DNA from 3 places in the Pseudomonas sp. FBCC-B1565 genome. Region 3 is predicted to be linked to each of the others. Evidence: predicted binding sites of a transcription regulator. Region 3 holds the regulator's gene; each other region holds the start of a gene.
The links. The regulator sigma-54, encoded in region 3, starts transcription at its own class of promoters, with help from an activator protein. The targets are predictions, from matches to a motif close to ANTGGCATNNANNTTGCTNT.
Positions count from the first base shown of each region.

Region 1 (4,679 bases), 660 kb from region 3:
GATGTGGTAGCCGTTCCAGTTGATGGCGGTGTTTTTCGCCAGGATGGTAATGCCGCGCTCTTTTTCCTGGTCGTTGGAGTCCATCACGCGCTCGTCGTTGAGCTCGTTGCGCTCCAGGGTGCCGGATTGACGCAGGAGTTTGTCTACCAGGGTGGTTTTACCATGGTCAACGTGAGCAATGATGGCGATGTTACGTAGATTTTCGATCACTTGTGTATCTCGATCAGAGGATTCGGTGTGCTGACAGGTCGTGGCAGCGATTAACAGTAGAGTCAGGCCTTGCCGTTACAGCTTGACGGCAGAGTCGGGGGGCCGGTGACGCAGGCCACAGGCAAACAGCCCCGGGCTCTTAGCTCGGTCGATAAACGCGCACATTGGCATGCCCCTCACTGAGCAAATGGTGGGCATGCAGGCGACTCATCACGCCTTTGTCGCAATACAGCAGGTACTGACGGCTGTTATCCAGTTCCTTGAAACGCGCGTTCAATGCATAGAACGGCAGCGTTTGTACGTCGATGCCGGCGATTTCCAGCGGCTCATCCTCAGCGGCATCCGGGTGACGGATATCGATGACGATCTGGCCGGCCAGGGCTTCGCTGACTTCTTCGATCTTGATGTCCTGGCCCAGTTCGTCGATCACGCGATCGATCGGGACCAGCTTGGCGTTCTCGAGCGCACGCTCCAGAATCGCCATGTCGAATTCTTTCTCTTCATGCTCCACGCGGTGACGCTTGGCGTGGGTCTTGGGGTTCACCGAGATGACCCCGCAGTACTCAGGCATGTGCTTGGCAAAGTCGGCGGTGCCGATCTGCTCTGCCAGGTCGATGATGTCCTGCTTGTGGCTGGCGATCAGTGGGCGCAGTACCAGCTTCTCGGTAACGCAATCGATGATCGACAGGTTCGGCAGCGTCTGGCTCGATACCTGGGAGATCGCTTCACCGGTGACCAGCGCGTCGATCTGCAACTGGTCGGCGATCCGCGAGGCAGCGCGCAACATCATACGCTTCAATACCACGCCCATATGACCGTTATCGACTTTGCCGAGAATTTCGCCCAGCACTTCCTCGAACGGTACGCTCACAAATAGCACGCGCTGGGAGCTGCCGTACTTCTTCCAGATAAAGTGCGCAACTTCCATCACGCCCAATTCGTGTGCACGCCCGCCCAGGTTAAAGAAGCAGAAGTGGCTCATCAGGCCGCGACGCATGATCTGGTAGGCCGCCACCGTGGAATCGAAACCGCCGGACATCAGTACCAGGGTCTGTTCCAGGGCGCCCAGCGGGTAACCGCCGATGCTGTTGTGCTGGCTGTGGATCACAAACAACCGTTGGTCGCGAATTTCCATGCGCACTTCAATTTGCGGTGCTTTCAGGGAAATTCCGGCGGCGCCGCACTCGCGACGCAGCTTGCTGCCGACGTATTTCTCGACATCCATGGAGCTGAAGCTGTGCTTTCCGGCACGCTTGCAGCGCACCGAAAAGATCTTGCCTTCGAGCTCACTGCCATAGTGCTGTTTGCACTTCTCGGTGATGTCGTCGAAGTCGCCCAACGGGTACTCATCGACCTGCAGGAAATGCGCGATGCCCGGCATGCAACTCAGGCGCTCGGTCATGTCCTTCAAGGCTTTGGGCTCGGTGACACGGGTTTCCAGCTCGAGGTTGTCCCACACACCGTTCACCACCACAGCCGGGTCCAAGTCACGGAGCACGGCACGGATGTTCTTGGCCAACTGACGGATGAAACGCGTCCGTACCGGTCGGCTTTTGATGGTGATCTCGGGGAAGACTTTAACGATTAATTTCATGGAAACAGCGCGCGCCGGGCCTGCTGAAAAAGGGGGGCGCGGATTATAGCGGAAATCGCTCAAGGTTTAACCAGTTAATATGCATCGCAAGCGCAACGCACTAAAGAGGTGCATTTACGCGTCCTTGCGCTACATTGCGGTGCGCTATTTTTGGGCTTTTGTCGCAATGCACCTTTATAGGGGCGTTTTTGGAGCAGAAAACCCATGTTGGCGCACTGGCATGCAATTTGCTCTCTTGTGAGGCAGGTTGCCATGGCGGAGTATCCGCGCCGGCATCACCCACATTCTAAGGGCTAACTCCACTACCCCAGCCCGAAGCCACCCGGAGGACACTATGTCGAAGTCGGTTCAACTCATCAAAGATCATGACGTTAAATGGATTGATCTGCGCTTCACGGACACCAAAGGCACTCAGCACCACGTGACCATGCCGGCTCGCGACGCGCTGGATGAAGCTTTCTTCGAAGAAGGCAAAATGTTCGACGGTTCCTCCATCGCCGGCTGGAAAGGCATCGAAGCCTCCGACATGATCCTGATGCCGGACGACAGCACTGCCGTGCTCGACCCGTTCACCGAAGAAGCCACCCTGATCCTGGTGTGCGACGTGATCGAGCCTTCGACCATGCAAGGCTACGACCGCGACCCACGTGCGATCGCCAAGCGTGCCGAGGAATACCTGAAGTCCACCGGTATCGGTGACACCGTATTCGTGGGCCCAGAGCCAGAATTCTTCATCTTCGACCAAGTGAAGTTCAAGTCCGACATCTCCGGTTCCATGTTCAAGATCTACTCCGAACAAGGCTCCTGGATGTCCGACCAGGACGTTGAAGGCGGCAACCATGGCCACCGCCCAGGTATCAAAGGTGGCTACTTCCCGGTTCCGCCGTTCGACCACGACCACGAAATCCGTACCTCCATGTGCAACGCCATGGAAGACATGGGCCTGGTCATCGAAGTGCACCACCACGAAGTGGCCACTGCCGGTCAGAACGAAATCGGTGTGAAGTTCAACACCCTGGTTGCCAAGGCTGACGAAGTACAAACCCTGAAGTACTGCGTACACAACACTGCCGTGGCTTACGGCCGTACCGCTACCTTCATGCCTAAGCCTCTTTACGGCGATAACGGTTCGGGTATGCACGTTCACCTGTCCATCGCCAAAGATGGCAAGAACACCTTCGCTGGCGAAGGTTATGCCGGCCTGTCCGACACCGCCCTGTACTTCATCGGCGGCATCATCAAGCACGGTAAGGCCCTGAACGGCTTCACCAACCCGTCGACCAACTCCTACAAGCGTCTGGTCCCAGGTTTCGAAGCACCGGTAATGCTGGCCTACTCGGCTCGCAACCGTTCCGCTTCGATCCGTATTCCTTACGTGTCCAGCCCGCGTGCTCGCCGTATCGAAGCCCGCTTCCCGGACCCAGCAGCCAACCCATACCTGGCCTTCGCTGCCTTGGTCATGGCCGGCCTGGATGGTATCCAGAACAAGATCCACCCTGGCGATGCCGCCGACAAAAACTTGTACGACCTGCCGCCTGAAGAGGCCAAAGAGATCCCACAAGTGTGCGGCAGCCTGAAAGAAGCCCTGGAAGAACTGGACAAGGGCCGTGCGTTCCTGACCAAAGGCGGCGTGTTCAGCGACGACTTCATCGACGCTTACATCGGCCTGAAAAGCGAAGAAGAAATCAAGGTGCGTACCTTCGTACACCCACTGGAATACGAGCTGTACTACAGCTGCTGATCCGGTAGCGCTGCGTCCTTAAGAGCGGCGTGACGAAAAAAGACCTCCCTCGGGAGGTCTTTTTTTTGCCTGGGATTTAGCGGGTCGGGGCATGGCGGTCGAGCATCTGGCCGACCATCTGCGTGCCCAACGCACTCAGTTGGTGAATGGCCAAGGTGGTGTCACGGTGCTTGCCGCCCAAGTCCTCGGATAAATCCAGCAACAGGGCGCTGACCGAGGTGAGGGTTTCGAAGGTATTGATCATCAAGGCTTCGTCGTCGATATCGGCGGCGATGGTGAAGACAGAGGGTGGTGGATTGGGGGTTGGCTTGAACATGTCTTAACTTCCTCAAGTGAGGCCGCCATCGACTCGCTACTAAACGTTAGGGTGGCGGCTGTGCGCAGGTTAGTAGACCGGGGAAGTTAAGCAAAAGCCGGCGCACCCGAAGATGCCCTACACACAGCCACCATAAAGAACGGTGCGGTACGAGCTTAACTTAACCCTCAGGCTACTAAACCTGATCGCTGATGAGCAGCGACCGAGCAACCTTAGAGACGACAAGCCAGCCGTACAAGCCGGCGGATTCTGGCGTAACTGTAGGCAAGCACGCAAGTTAAGGTAGCCTCTGACTGACGCCGCTGTAGACCTGCAAACCCCATTAAAATGTGGGAGCTGGCTTGCCTGCGATGGCATCAGCTAGGTATACCTGATGCATCGAGTTGCCCGCATCGCAGGCAAGCCAGCTCCCACAGGAGATCGCCTTTGAAACATCGATTTGTGTTCGCTCTGTTATTTGTCAGCGTCAGTGCGAGTGCTGCGCCGCCCACTCTGGAGCCCCTTCTCAACAGCGTCGCCGAACGCCTGGAGATCGCCGACCAGGTAGCCCTCAGCAAATGGGACAGCCACAAGCCGGTAGAGGACAAAAAGCGCGAACAAGAAGTGATCGCCAGCGTTGTCGCCCAGGCACCGGGCTACAACTTGGCACCTGCCGCCGTTGAGCAGTTTTTCGCGGCGCAGATCGAGGCGAACAAGCTGGTGCAGTACACCCGTCTGTCAGACTGGCAGTTCCAGGGCAAGGCACCTAACGATCCGCGCCCGGACCTGGTGAAACAGATCCGCCCGCAGTTGGACGAACTGCAAAAACGCCTGCTACA
Region 1 covers NZ_CP101438.1:6,249,476-6,254,154, forward strand. Annotated here, with positions in the region: gene typA (translational GTPase TypA) at 1-210, opposite strand, end outside; gene thiI (tRNA uracil 4-sulfurtransferase ThiI) at 350-1,804, opposite strand; gene glnA (type I glutamate--ammonia ligase) at 2,139-3,545, shown strand; gene NL123_RS28815 (DUF6124 family protein) at 3,622-3,861, opposite strand; gene NL123_RS28820 (chorismate mutase) at 4,288-4,679, shown strand, end outside.
Region 1: the regulator sigma-54 is predicted to act here: its motif matches at 2,019-2,038, upstream of glnA (type I glutamate--ammonia ligase).

Region 2 (4,679 bases), 2.2 Mb from region 3:
GCCACCGTGCCCCAGGACATGGTGGCGGTGCCCTTGACCGGTGAGCTGCGCTGGATCGTGGTCGCGTCGCCCGCCTACCTGGCCCGCCGGGGCACGCCGCAGGTGCCCAAAAGACCTGCTGCAACACGCCTGCATCCGCATGTACCTGGGCGACAAGACCACCTACAAGTGGGAACTGGGCAACGGCACCCGCCAGCAACGCATCGACGTGCCGGGCCACTTCAGCGCGGCTGATACCGAGACTATTGTGAATGCGGCGCTGCAAGGGGTGGGCATCGCCTACTGCCTGTCCAACCGCGTGGAACAGGAGCTCAAGGACGGCCGCCTGGTGGAGGTCATGCCCGACTGGGCCTGCCTGGGCGAGCCGTTGTGCATGTACTACCCGAGCCGACGGCAGTCGCAGCCAGGGCTGCGGCAGTTGATGGACATGATCCGGATGAAAACCATCGGCAAACAGTTGATCGAATAGGCTTCAATCCGGCGGCTCGGTAGCGTCACCCTCCTGGTCAATCAACGGCACGGTTGCATCGTCCATCAAGGAACCCGGGTCTTCGTTGCCCGGGTCATTCGGTTCTTCTTCCTCGCAGTCGTTTGCCATGACGCTCTCCTCGGTTATGAGCCAGGGTTATCCACCTGAATATAGAACGCGTACGCCCCCAGCAACAGCCAGAACACCATGAACAGCCAGGGCGCTCGCATTGAGAATAGCAGCGACTTGCGATAGCCCTTGTGGGACGACTCCATCTCGGAAAACAACGGTGACTCATCGTAGGCCAGGCCCATCACCGGCTCGCTGCGCAGCAGTTCACTCTGTTTGTAGTGCCAATGGTCGATGATCTCGTAGGCCGCACGGATCCCCGGCCAGGCATTCAACGAGCTGAGCACGCCGAGCATCACCAGGAACACCGGCACCACCAGGGTGAACAGCTTGCCCCACTCAGGGTTGAGGTTACCCATGCCGGAGACGAAGGCGATCACCAGGAATGACTGCGCGGTGAGGTAGGCGTCGGTGCGGTTGGCCAGGATGGTGGTTTCGTACTGGATTTCGCGCCGGTAGAAGTCCAACCGGTCCTTGGGCGAACCGAAGATCTTCGCGTTGTGTTCGCTGTGGTCGGTCAGGGCCGCTTCCGGCGTATGGGGAGAGATGATTCTGGGCACGACGGTGCTCCCAGCAGGTTCGAGTCCTGTTAGAAGAGTCGGTGGCGAGTGAAGTTCAAGTTTGTTCATGCACCAAGTCGGGGCACCTTCAAGCCGCTGCCCTCTTGTGGTGAGCGGGCTTGTTGGGGTGATGGCCTTCTGTGGTGAACAGGCTTCTGTGGCGAGCGGGCTTGCCCGGCGTTGGGCTGCGCAGCGGCCCCAGAAAGAGCGGGAGCGCTGCGCACTCCAACGCGGGGCAAGCCCGCTCACCACAACAAGCCCGCTCACCACAAGATTCGCGGTTTCGGCACAGGCATTGCTTTATCCATTCATCTGCCCGGATACAGGAGCATTCGTTACCCCCCGACCCAGAGCCGACCCCACAAGAAAGTAAGGACCAGGCCCAGTGGCACCCTTAGCCACGGGCTCATAAAAAATGCGTTTTTTGAAACGGCAGTGCCACCCAAGCGTCCCTCGGCACTGACAAGGTACTGGAATGGCTCGATCTTTCTTCGATGAAATGAATGACGCAAACGGCGCCTGCCGTGCGCATTATCAGGACTTCTCCCGCTGGCTGGCGAATACGCCGCCGGAACTGCTGGCCCAGCGTCGCCGCGAAGCCGATTTGCTGTTTCACCGCGCCGGGATCACCTTCACCCTCTACGGCGACGAACAAGACACCGAGCGCCTGATCCCCTTCGACATCATCCCGCGCAGCATCCCTGCCAGTGAATGGAGCGTGATCGAACGCGGCTGCATCCAGCGCGTCAATGCGCTGAACATGTTCCTCGCCGACATCTACCACGACCAGCGCATCATCAAGGCCGGGATCATTCCCGCGGACCAGGTGCTGGGTAACGAGGGCTATCAGAAGGCCATGGTCGGCCTGGACCTGCATCGCGACATCTACTCGCACATCTCCGGTGTCGACCTGGTGCGTGACGGCGATGGCACCTACTACGTGCTCGAAGACAACCTGCGCACCCCCAGCGGCGTCAGCTACATGCTCGAAGACCGCAAGATGATGATGCGCCTGTTCCCCGAGGTGTTTGCCAAGCAACGCATCGCGCCGGTGGACCACTACCCCAACCTGCTGCTCAAGACCCTCAAGAGCTCCAGCCGCCTGGACAACCCCAATGTGGTGGTGCTGACCCCGGGGCGCTTCAACAGCGCGTTCTTCGAACATGCGTTCCTGGCCCGGGAAATGGGCGTGGAACTGGTGGAAGGCGCCGACCTGTTCGTGCACGACCTCAAGGTGTTCATGCGCACCACCGACGGCCCCAAGCCGGTGGACGTGATTTATCGGCGCATTGATGACGCCTTCCTTGACCCCAAGGCCTTCAACCCCGAGTCGATGCTCGGCGTGCCCGGCCTGGTCGCGGCCTATTGCGCCGGCAACGTAGTGCTGGCCAATGCCATCGGCACCGGCGTGGCGGATGACAAATCGATCTACCCCTATGTGCCGGAAATGATCCGTTTCTACCTGGACGAAGAACCGGTGCTACAAAACGTACCGACCTTCCAGTGCCGCAAGCCCGATGAACTGTCCCACGTCCTGGCCCACCTGCCGGAACTGGTGGTCAAGGAAACCCAGGGGTCCGGCGGCTACGGCATGCTGGTCGGCCCGGCCTCCAGCGCCGCCGAGATCGAGGACTTCCGCCAACGCATCAAGGCGCGTCCCCATGCCTACATCGCCCAACCGACCTTGAGCCTGTCCACCTGCCCCACCTTCGTCGAAAACGGCATCGCCCCACGGCATATCGACCTGCGGCCCTTTGTGCTGTCGGGCAAGGAAACCCGCCTGGTGCCCGGTGGCCTCACCCGCGTGGCATTGAAGGAAGGCTCGTTGATCGTCAACTCGTCGCAAGGCGGCGGAACCAAGGACACCTGGGTGGTGGAGGGCTGAGTATGTTGAGTAGAACCGCCGCAGATCTGTACTGGATGTCCCGTTACCTGGAGCGTGCCGAAAACCTGGCGCGCATGCTCGAAGTCAGTTACTCGCTGTCGTTGATGCCACAAGCCGGGCGCAGCGACGGTCTGGACGAACTGGCCATGTCGTTGCTCAGCAGCGGCACCCTGGACAGCTACCTTGAGCGGCATAAACAGCTGGATGCCGAGCGCATGCTGCACTTCTTCGCCCTCGACGAAGAAAACCCCGCCAGCATCTACAACTGCCTGCGCGCCGCCCGTGGCAATGCCCACGCCGTACGCGGACGCATCACCGCCGACATGTGGGAAAACCTCAACGCCACCTGGCTGGAAATGCGCAGTATCGCCGCCGGCGGCCTGGCGCGACATGGCATCAGCCACTTCTGTGACTGGGTCAAGCAGCGTTCGCACCTGTTTCGTGGTGCCACCTCGGGGACGATCATGCGCAATGACGCCTATCGGTTCATTCGCCTCGGCACCTTTGTCGAGCGCGCCGACAACACCCTGCGTTTGCTGGATGCGCGCTACGAGATGTTCGGCGAGGAATCGGAAGAAGTCAGTGATTTGTCGGCACGCGGTTATTACCAGTGGAGCGCCCTGCTCCGTGCGTTGTCGTCGTTCGAGGCGTATACCGAGCTGTACCCGAACGCGTTGAATGCCCGTTCCGTGTCCGAATTACTGCTGTTGCGCAGCGATGTGCCGCGCTCGTTGCATGCGTGCATCGAGGAGTTGAGCCATATCCTCGCGGACCTGCCCGGCAGTTATGGGCGCACGGCGCAGCGCCTGGCAGCGGAGTTCGAGGCGCGGCTGCGGTATACGGGGATTGATGAAATCCTTGAAGACGGCCTGCACAGCCGTCTTACGGAATTTATCGACACCGTGCGCGAACTGGCGCGGGCGATTCACAGCTCGTACCTGGAGGTCATCTAACGTCCACTGGGATTAAACAATGTGGGAGGGGGCTTGCCCCCGATAGCAGTGGGTCAGTCAGCCAATTCGGGGACTGATTCACCGCTATCGGGGGCAAGCCCCCTCCCACATTCCGGTTACTGGTGTTTTACCAGCACCGGCTCGGCGCGGTACTGGTCGGGGAAAAGCTTCTTGAGCTGCGCCACCTTCGGCAGATCATTGATCACGATGTACGGGTAAGACGGGTTCTCGGTGAGGAAGTCCTGATGGTAGGACTCCGCCGGGTAGAACACCTTGCCCATCTCGATTTTAGTGACGATGGGTGCGTCGAAGGACTTGGCCGCATCCAGCTGGGCAATGTAGGCCTGGGCGACTTTTTGCTGGTCGGCATTCTGCGCAAAGATCGCCGAACGGTACTGGGTGCCGGTGTCAGGGCCCTGGCGGTTGAGTTCGGTGGGGTTGTGGGCCACTGAGAAGTAGATTTGCAGCAATTTGCCGTAGCTGATCTTGCTCGGGTCGTAGGTGACCGACACCGACTCGGCGTGGCCGGTGTTGCCGTCGCTGACGGACTCATACTGCGCCGTGCTTGCGGCGCCGCCATCGTAGCCGGACACGGCGTTTTTCACGCCTTGCACATGCTGGAACACCCCTTGCACACCCCAGAAACAGCCCCCGGCGAACACAGCGGTTTGCAGGTTGCCGGC
Region 2 covers NZ_CP101438.1:3,390,906-3,395,584, reverse strand. Annotated here, with positions in the region: partial or broken gene NL123_RS15990 (LysR family transcriptional regulator) at 1-469, shown strand, start outside; gene NL123_RS15985 (hypothetical protein) at 473-598, opposite strand; gene NL123_RS15980 (hypothetical protein) at 613-1,158, opposite strand; gene NL123_RS15975 (circularly permuted type 2 ATP-grasp protein) at 1,634-3,043, shown strand; gene NL123_RS15970 (alpha-E domain-containing protein) at 3,046-3,996, shown strand; gene msrA (peptide-methionine (S)-S-oxide reductase MsrA) at 4,113-4,679, opposite strand, start outside.
Region 2: the regulator sigma-54 is predicted to act here: its motif matches at 1,441-1,460, upstream of NL123_RS15975 (circularly permuted type 2 ATP-grasp protein).

Region 3 (4,679 bases):
TCCTCACCTGTATCAGGGCCGCGAGGATAAACTGGTGGTTCTGGACGAGCTTCTTGGCCAACTCAACCTAAGCTATGAGCAGGTCGCCTACTTGGGTGATGACTTGCCAGACCTGCCGGTGATTCGCCGAGTAGGCCTGGGCATGGCCGTCGCCAATGCGGCGGCGTTTGTTCGCGAACACGCCCACGGCATCACCAGCGCCCGCGGTGGCGAAGGTGCCGCCCGCGAGTTCTGCGAGCTGATCCTGCGTGCCCAGGGCAGCCTTGAAGCGGCACACGCCGCCTACTTATAGAGCGTTTTATGCTGAGCAAAAAGATTCGCAACTTCCTGTTATTCGGGGTCATCGCCGCGCTGTTCCTCGCGGTGGGCTACTGGAATATCAGCCCGGAGCGCTTTCTCGACCAGCCTGCTGCGCAGGTTGACGAAGGCGCTATCGACTATTACGCCATCAATGCCAAAAGTGTGCAGTTCCTGCCTGACGGCAAGGTGCAGTACGAAATGACCTCGGACAAGGTCGAGCATGTGAAGGCCACCGAGGTCACCCTGCTGACCAACCCGGACATGAACATTTACCGCGGTACCGAGTTCCCATGGCACGTCACCAGCAAGCGTGGCGAGGTCAACCCGGACGGTACCGAGGTGGAACTGATCGACTCGGTGCGCATTGCGCGCACTGACGATAAAAGCCGTGAGACGGTGATTACCAGCAGTCGCATGACCGTATTCCCGCAGAAGCAATATGCGCAGACCGAGCAAGACGTTAGAATCGACGGCGCTGGCGGTGTATCGACTGGCAAGGGAATGAAAGCGTATTTGAAAGAAAGCAGGATACACCTGCTATCGAACGTAAGAGGACAGTATGAGGCTCGTTAAAACTCTCCCTATTTTGCTCGGCCTGGGCGCAGCACTGGGAAGCGTGAGCGCCTGGGCTCTGCCGAACGATAGCCAGCAGCCGATCCACATCTCGGCCGATGATGCACAGCTCGATGACAAGCAAGGCGTCGCAACCTACACCGGTGGCGTGATCATCACTCAGGGCTCGATGAAAATCACCGGCAATACCGTGACGCTAACGCGCACCAAAACCGGCGACATCGATGTCGTGACCTCGGTGGGCAACCTGGCTTACTTCGAACAGAAGCAGTCCGCGACCGACACCGGCCCGATGAAGGGCTACGGCAAGACCATCCAGTACCACGCCCAGCAGAACCGCATCGTACTGATTGACCAGGCCAAGGTGCTCAGCCCCGATGGCAACTCCACGGAAGGTGAGAAGATCACCTATGACACCGTGAAACAGATCGCTAATGCCGGTCGTGCCAATGGCAACAAGGTCACCGCGCCTCGTCCACGCATCGACATGGTTATCCAGCCGAAGAAGAAGGCCGAGTAATGGCAACCCTGAAAGCCCAGCATCTGGCCAAGGCCTATAAAAGCCGTCAGGTCGTGCGCGACGTCAGCCTGTCGATCGACAGCGGCCAGATCGTCGGCTTGCTCGGCCCCAACGGCGCCGGCAAGACCACTTGCTTCTACATGATCGTCGGTCTGGTCCAGGCGGATCAGGGCCGTGTCCTGATCGATGACCTGGACGTGAGTCACCAGCCAATGCACGGCCGCGCACGGGCCGGTATCGGCTATCTCCCGCAGGAAGCGTCGATCTTCCGCAAACTGTCGGTGTCGGACAACATCATGGCGATCCTCGAGACCCGCAAGGAACTCGACCGTGACGGCCGTCGCAAGGAGCTGGAAAGCCTGTTGCAGGAGTTCCATATCAACCATATCCGCGACAACCTCGGCATGAGCCTGTCCGGTGGTGAGCGTCGTCGCGTGGAAATCGCCCGCGCACTGGCCACTGCCCCCAAGTTCATCCTGCTGGACGAGCCGTTTGCCGGCGTCGACCCGATTTCGGTCGGCGACATCAAGCAGATCATCCATCACCTCAAGGCCAAGGGCATTGGCGTGCTCATCACCGACCACAACGTCCGTGAGACGCTCGATATCTGCGAAACCGCCTATATCGTCAATGACGGCCAACTGATTGCCGAAGGTGATTCCGCTACCATCCTGGCCAATGAACTGGTCAAGGAAGTGTACCTGGGTCACGAGTTCCGCCTGTAAACACCGTGGTGTCACGGCGTTCGCCAAGGTGCGCGGGAGTCAATGAAAACCTCCGGATTTTTATTGTTACCGCGCTCTAGGCAAAGCACCCGACATCAGGCATATAATTTGCTTATGTTTGGCGCTCACGCGCCCTGTCGTGGATGGCGCATTGCGCCGGCGAATAAGGTGTTAAGCCCCTGCCATGAAACCATCGCTAGTCCTGAGAATGGGCCAGCAGCTGACGATGACACCGCAGCTGCAACAGGCCATCCGCCTGCTCCAATTGTCGACCCTGGACCTGCAACAGGAAATCCAGGAGGCCCTGGAGTCCAATCCGATGCTCGAACGCCAGGAAGAAGGCGACGACTTCGATAATGCAGACCCGCTGGCCGATAACATCGAGCAAAAACCCAATTCCGACGTGCAGGAACCCTCCTACCAGGAAACCGCCCCCACGGTGGACAACCTTGAGGAAGGCGAATGGAACGAACGCATTCCCAACGAGCTTCCGGTCGACACCGCCTGGGAAGATGTCTACCAGACCAGCGCCAGCAGCCTGCCCAGCAATGACGATGACGAGTGGGACTTCACCACCCGCACCTCCGCCGGCGAGAGCCTGCAGAGCCATCTGCTGTGGCAACTGAACCTGGCACCGATGTCGGATACCGATCGCCTGATCGCCGTAACCCTGATCGACTGCATCAACAATCAGGGTTATCTAGACGAGACGCTTGAAGAAATTCTTGAAGCCTTCGACCCCGAACTGGATATCGAACTGGACGAGATCGAAGCCGTCCTGCACCGCATCCAGCAGTTCGAGCCATCCGGTATCGGCGCGCGCACCCTCAGCGAATGCCTGCTGCTGCAACTGCGCCAGTTGCCGGCCAAGACCCCATGGCTCGCCGAGGCCCAGCGCCTGGTCACCGACTACATCGACCTGCTGGGCAGCCGCGACTACAGCCAGTTGATGCGCCGCATGAAGCTCAAGGAAGACGACCTGCGCCAGGTCATCGAGCTGGTACAGAGCCTTAACCCGCGCCCCGGCTCGCAAATCGAGTCCAGCGAAGCCGAATACGTCGTCCCCGACGTGATCGTGCGCAAGGACAACGAGCGGTGGCTGGTGGAGCTGAACCAGGAGTCGGTGCCACGCCTGCGGGTCAACCCGCAATACGCCGGTTTCGTCCGCCGCGCCGACACCAGCGCCGATAACACCTTCATGCGCAACCAGTTGCAGGAAGCCCGCTGGTTCATCAAGAGCCTGCAAAGCCGCAACGAAACCCTGATGAAAGTCGCCACCCAGATCGTCGAGCACCAGCGCGGCTTCCTGGAATACGGCGACGAGGCGATGAAGCCGCTGGTACTGCATGACATCGCCGAAGCGGTGGGCATGCATGAGTCGACCATTTCACGCGTGACCACGCAGAAATTCATGCATACCCCACGGGGTATTTATGAACTGAAATACTTTTTCTCCAGCCACGTCAGCACCTCCGAAGGCGGCGAATGCTCGTCAACGGCGATCCGCGCGATCATCAAAAAACTGGTTGCGGCGGAAAATCAGAAAAAGCCATTGAGTGACAGTAAGATCGCTGGTTTACTGGAGGCACAAGGCATTCAGGTCGCCCGTCGAACCGTCGCCAAGTACCGCGAGTCCCTTGGGATCGCGCCTTCCAGCGAGCGTAAGCGTTTGATGTGACGGGCGGGCCACAGCGTTCCAGTGGCAGGCGCCTTTGCCTGCCGCTTTATGCACTGGCAACGAAGGAGAAGCTGTATGCAAGTCAACATCAGTGGACACCAACTGGAAGTGACCAAGCCCCTGCGTGAGTACACCGAAAGCAAGTTGAACAAGCTTGCAGGGCATTTTGACAAGATCACCAACGTGCAGGTCATCATGGAGGTCGATAAGCTCAAGCAGAAAATCGAGGCCACCCTGCACGTACCGAATGCCAAGCTCGTCGCCAATGCGGAACATGAAGACATGTACGCGGCGATCGACTCGCTCTACGACAAGCTGGACCGCCAACTCATAAAGCATAAGGAAAAGAATCTGCACCTGATGCAAGGTACAGGTCGTTAACTCTCCCCCCATGATCCGACTTGAAACCATCCTGACCCCCGGCCGTTCCCTCGTGAACGTGCCGGGTGGCAGCAAGAAGAAAGCCCTCGAACAAATTGCCAACCTGATCGCACGCGAAGTGCCGGATCTGGAGATGCAAGATGTCTTCGATGCGCTGATTGCCCGTGAAAAACTCGGTTCCACCGGTTTTGGCAACGGCATCGCCATTCCTCACTGCCGCCTCAAAGGCTGCGAAACACCTGTCAGCGCCCTGCTGCACCTGGAAGCCCCCATCGATTTCGACGCCATCGACGGCGCCCCGGTTGATCTGCTGTTCGTTCTGCTGGTCCCGCAAGCCGCCACCGATGCGCACCTGGAACTGCTCCGGCAGATCGCCAGCATGCTCGACCGCAAGGAAGTACGCGACAAACTGCGCAGCGCCAGCAGCAATGAGGCGTTGTACCAGGTTGTCCTGGATGAACAGAACGGGCAGTAACCATGCGCTTGATCATCGTCAGCGGCC
Region 3 covers NZ_CP101438.1:5,585,907-5,590,585, forward strand. Annotated here, with positions in the region: gene NL123_RS25880 (KdsC family phosphatase) at 1-292, shown strand, start outside; gene lptC (LPS export ABC transporter periplasmic protein LptC) at 301-873, shown strand; gene lptA (lipopolysaccharide transport periplasmic protein LptA) at 860-1,393, shown strand; gene lptB (LPS export ABC transporter ATP-binding protein) at 1,393-2,118, shown strand; gene NL123_RS25900 (RNA polymerase factor sigma-54) at 2,303-3,796, shown strand; gene hpf (ribosome hibernation-promoting factor, HPF/YfiA family) at 3,872-4,177, shown strand; gene ptsN (PTS IIA-like nitrogen regulatory protein PtsN) at 4,188-4,652, shown strand; gene rapZ (RNase adapter RapZ) at 4,655-4,679, shown strand, end outside.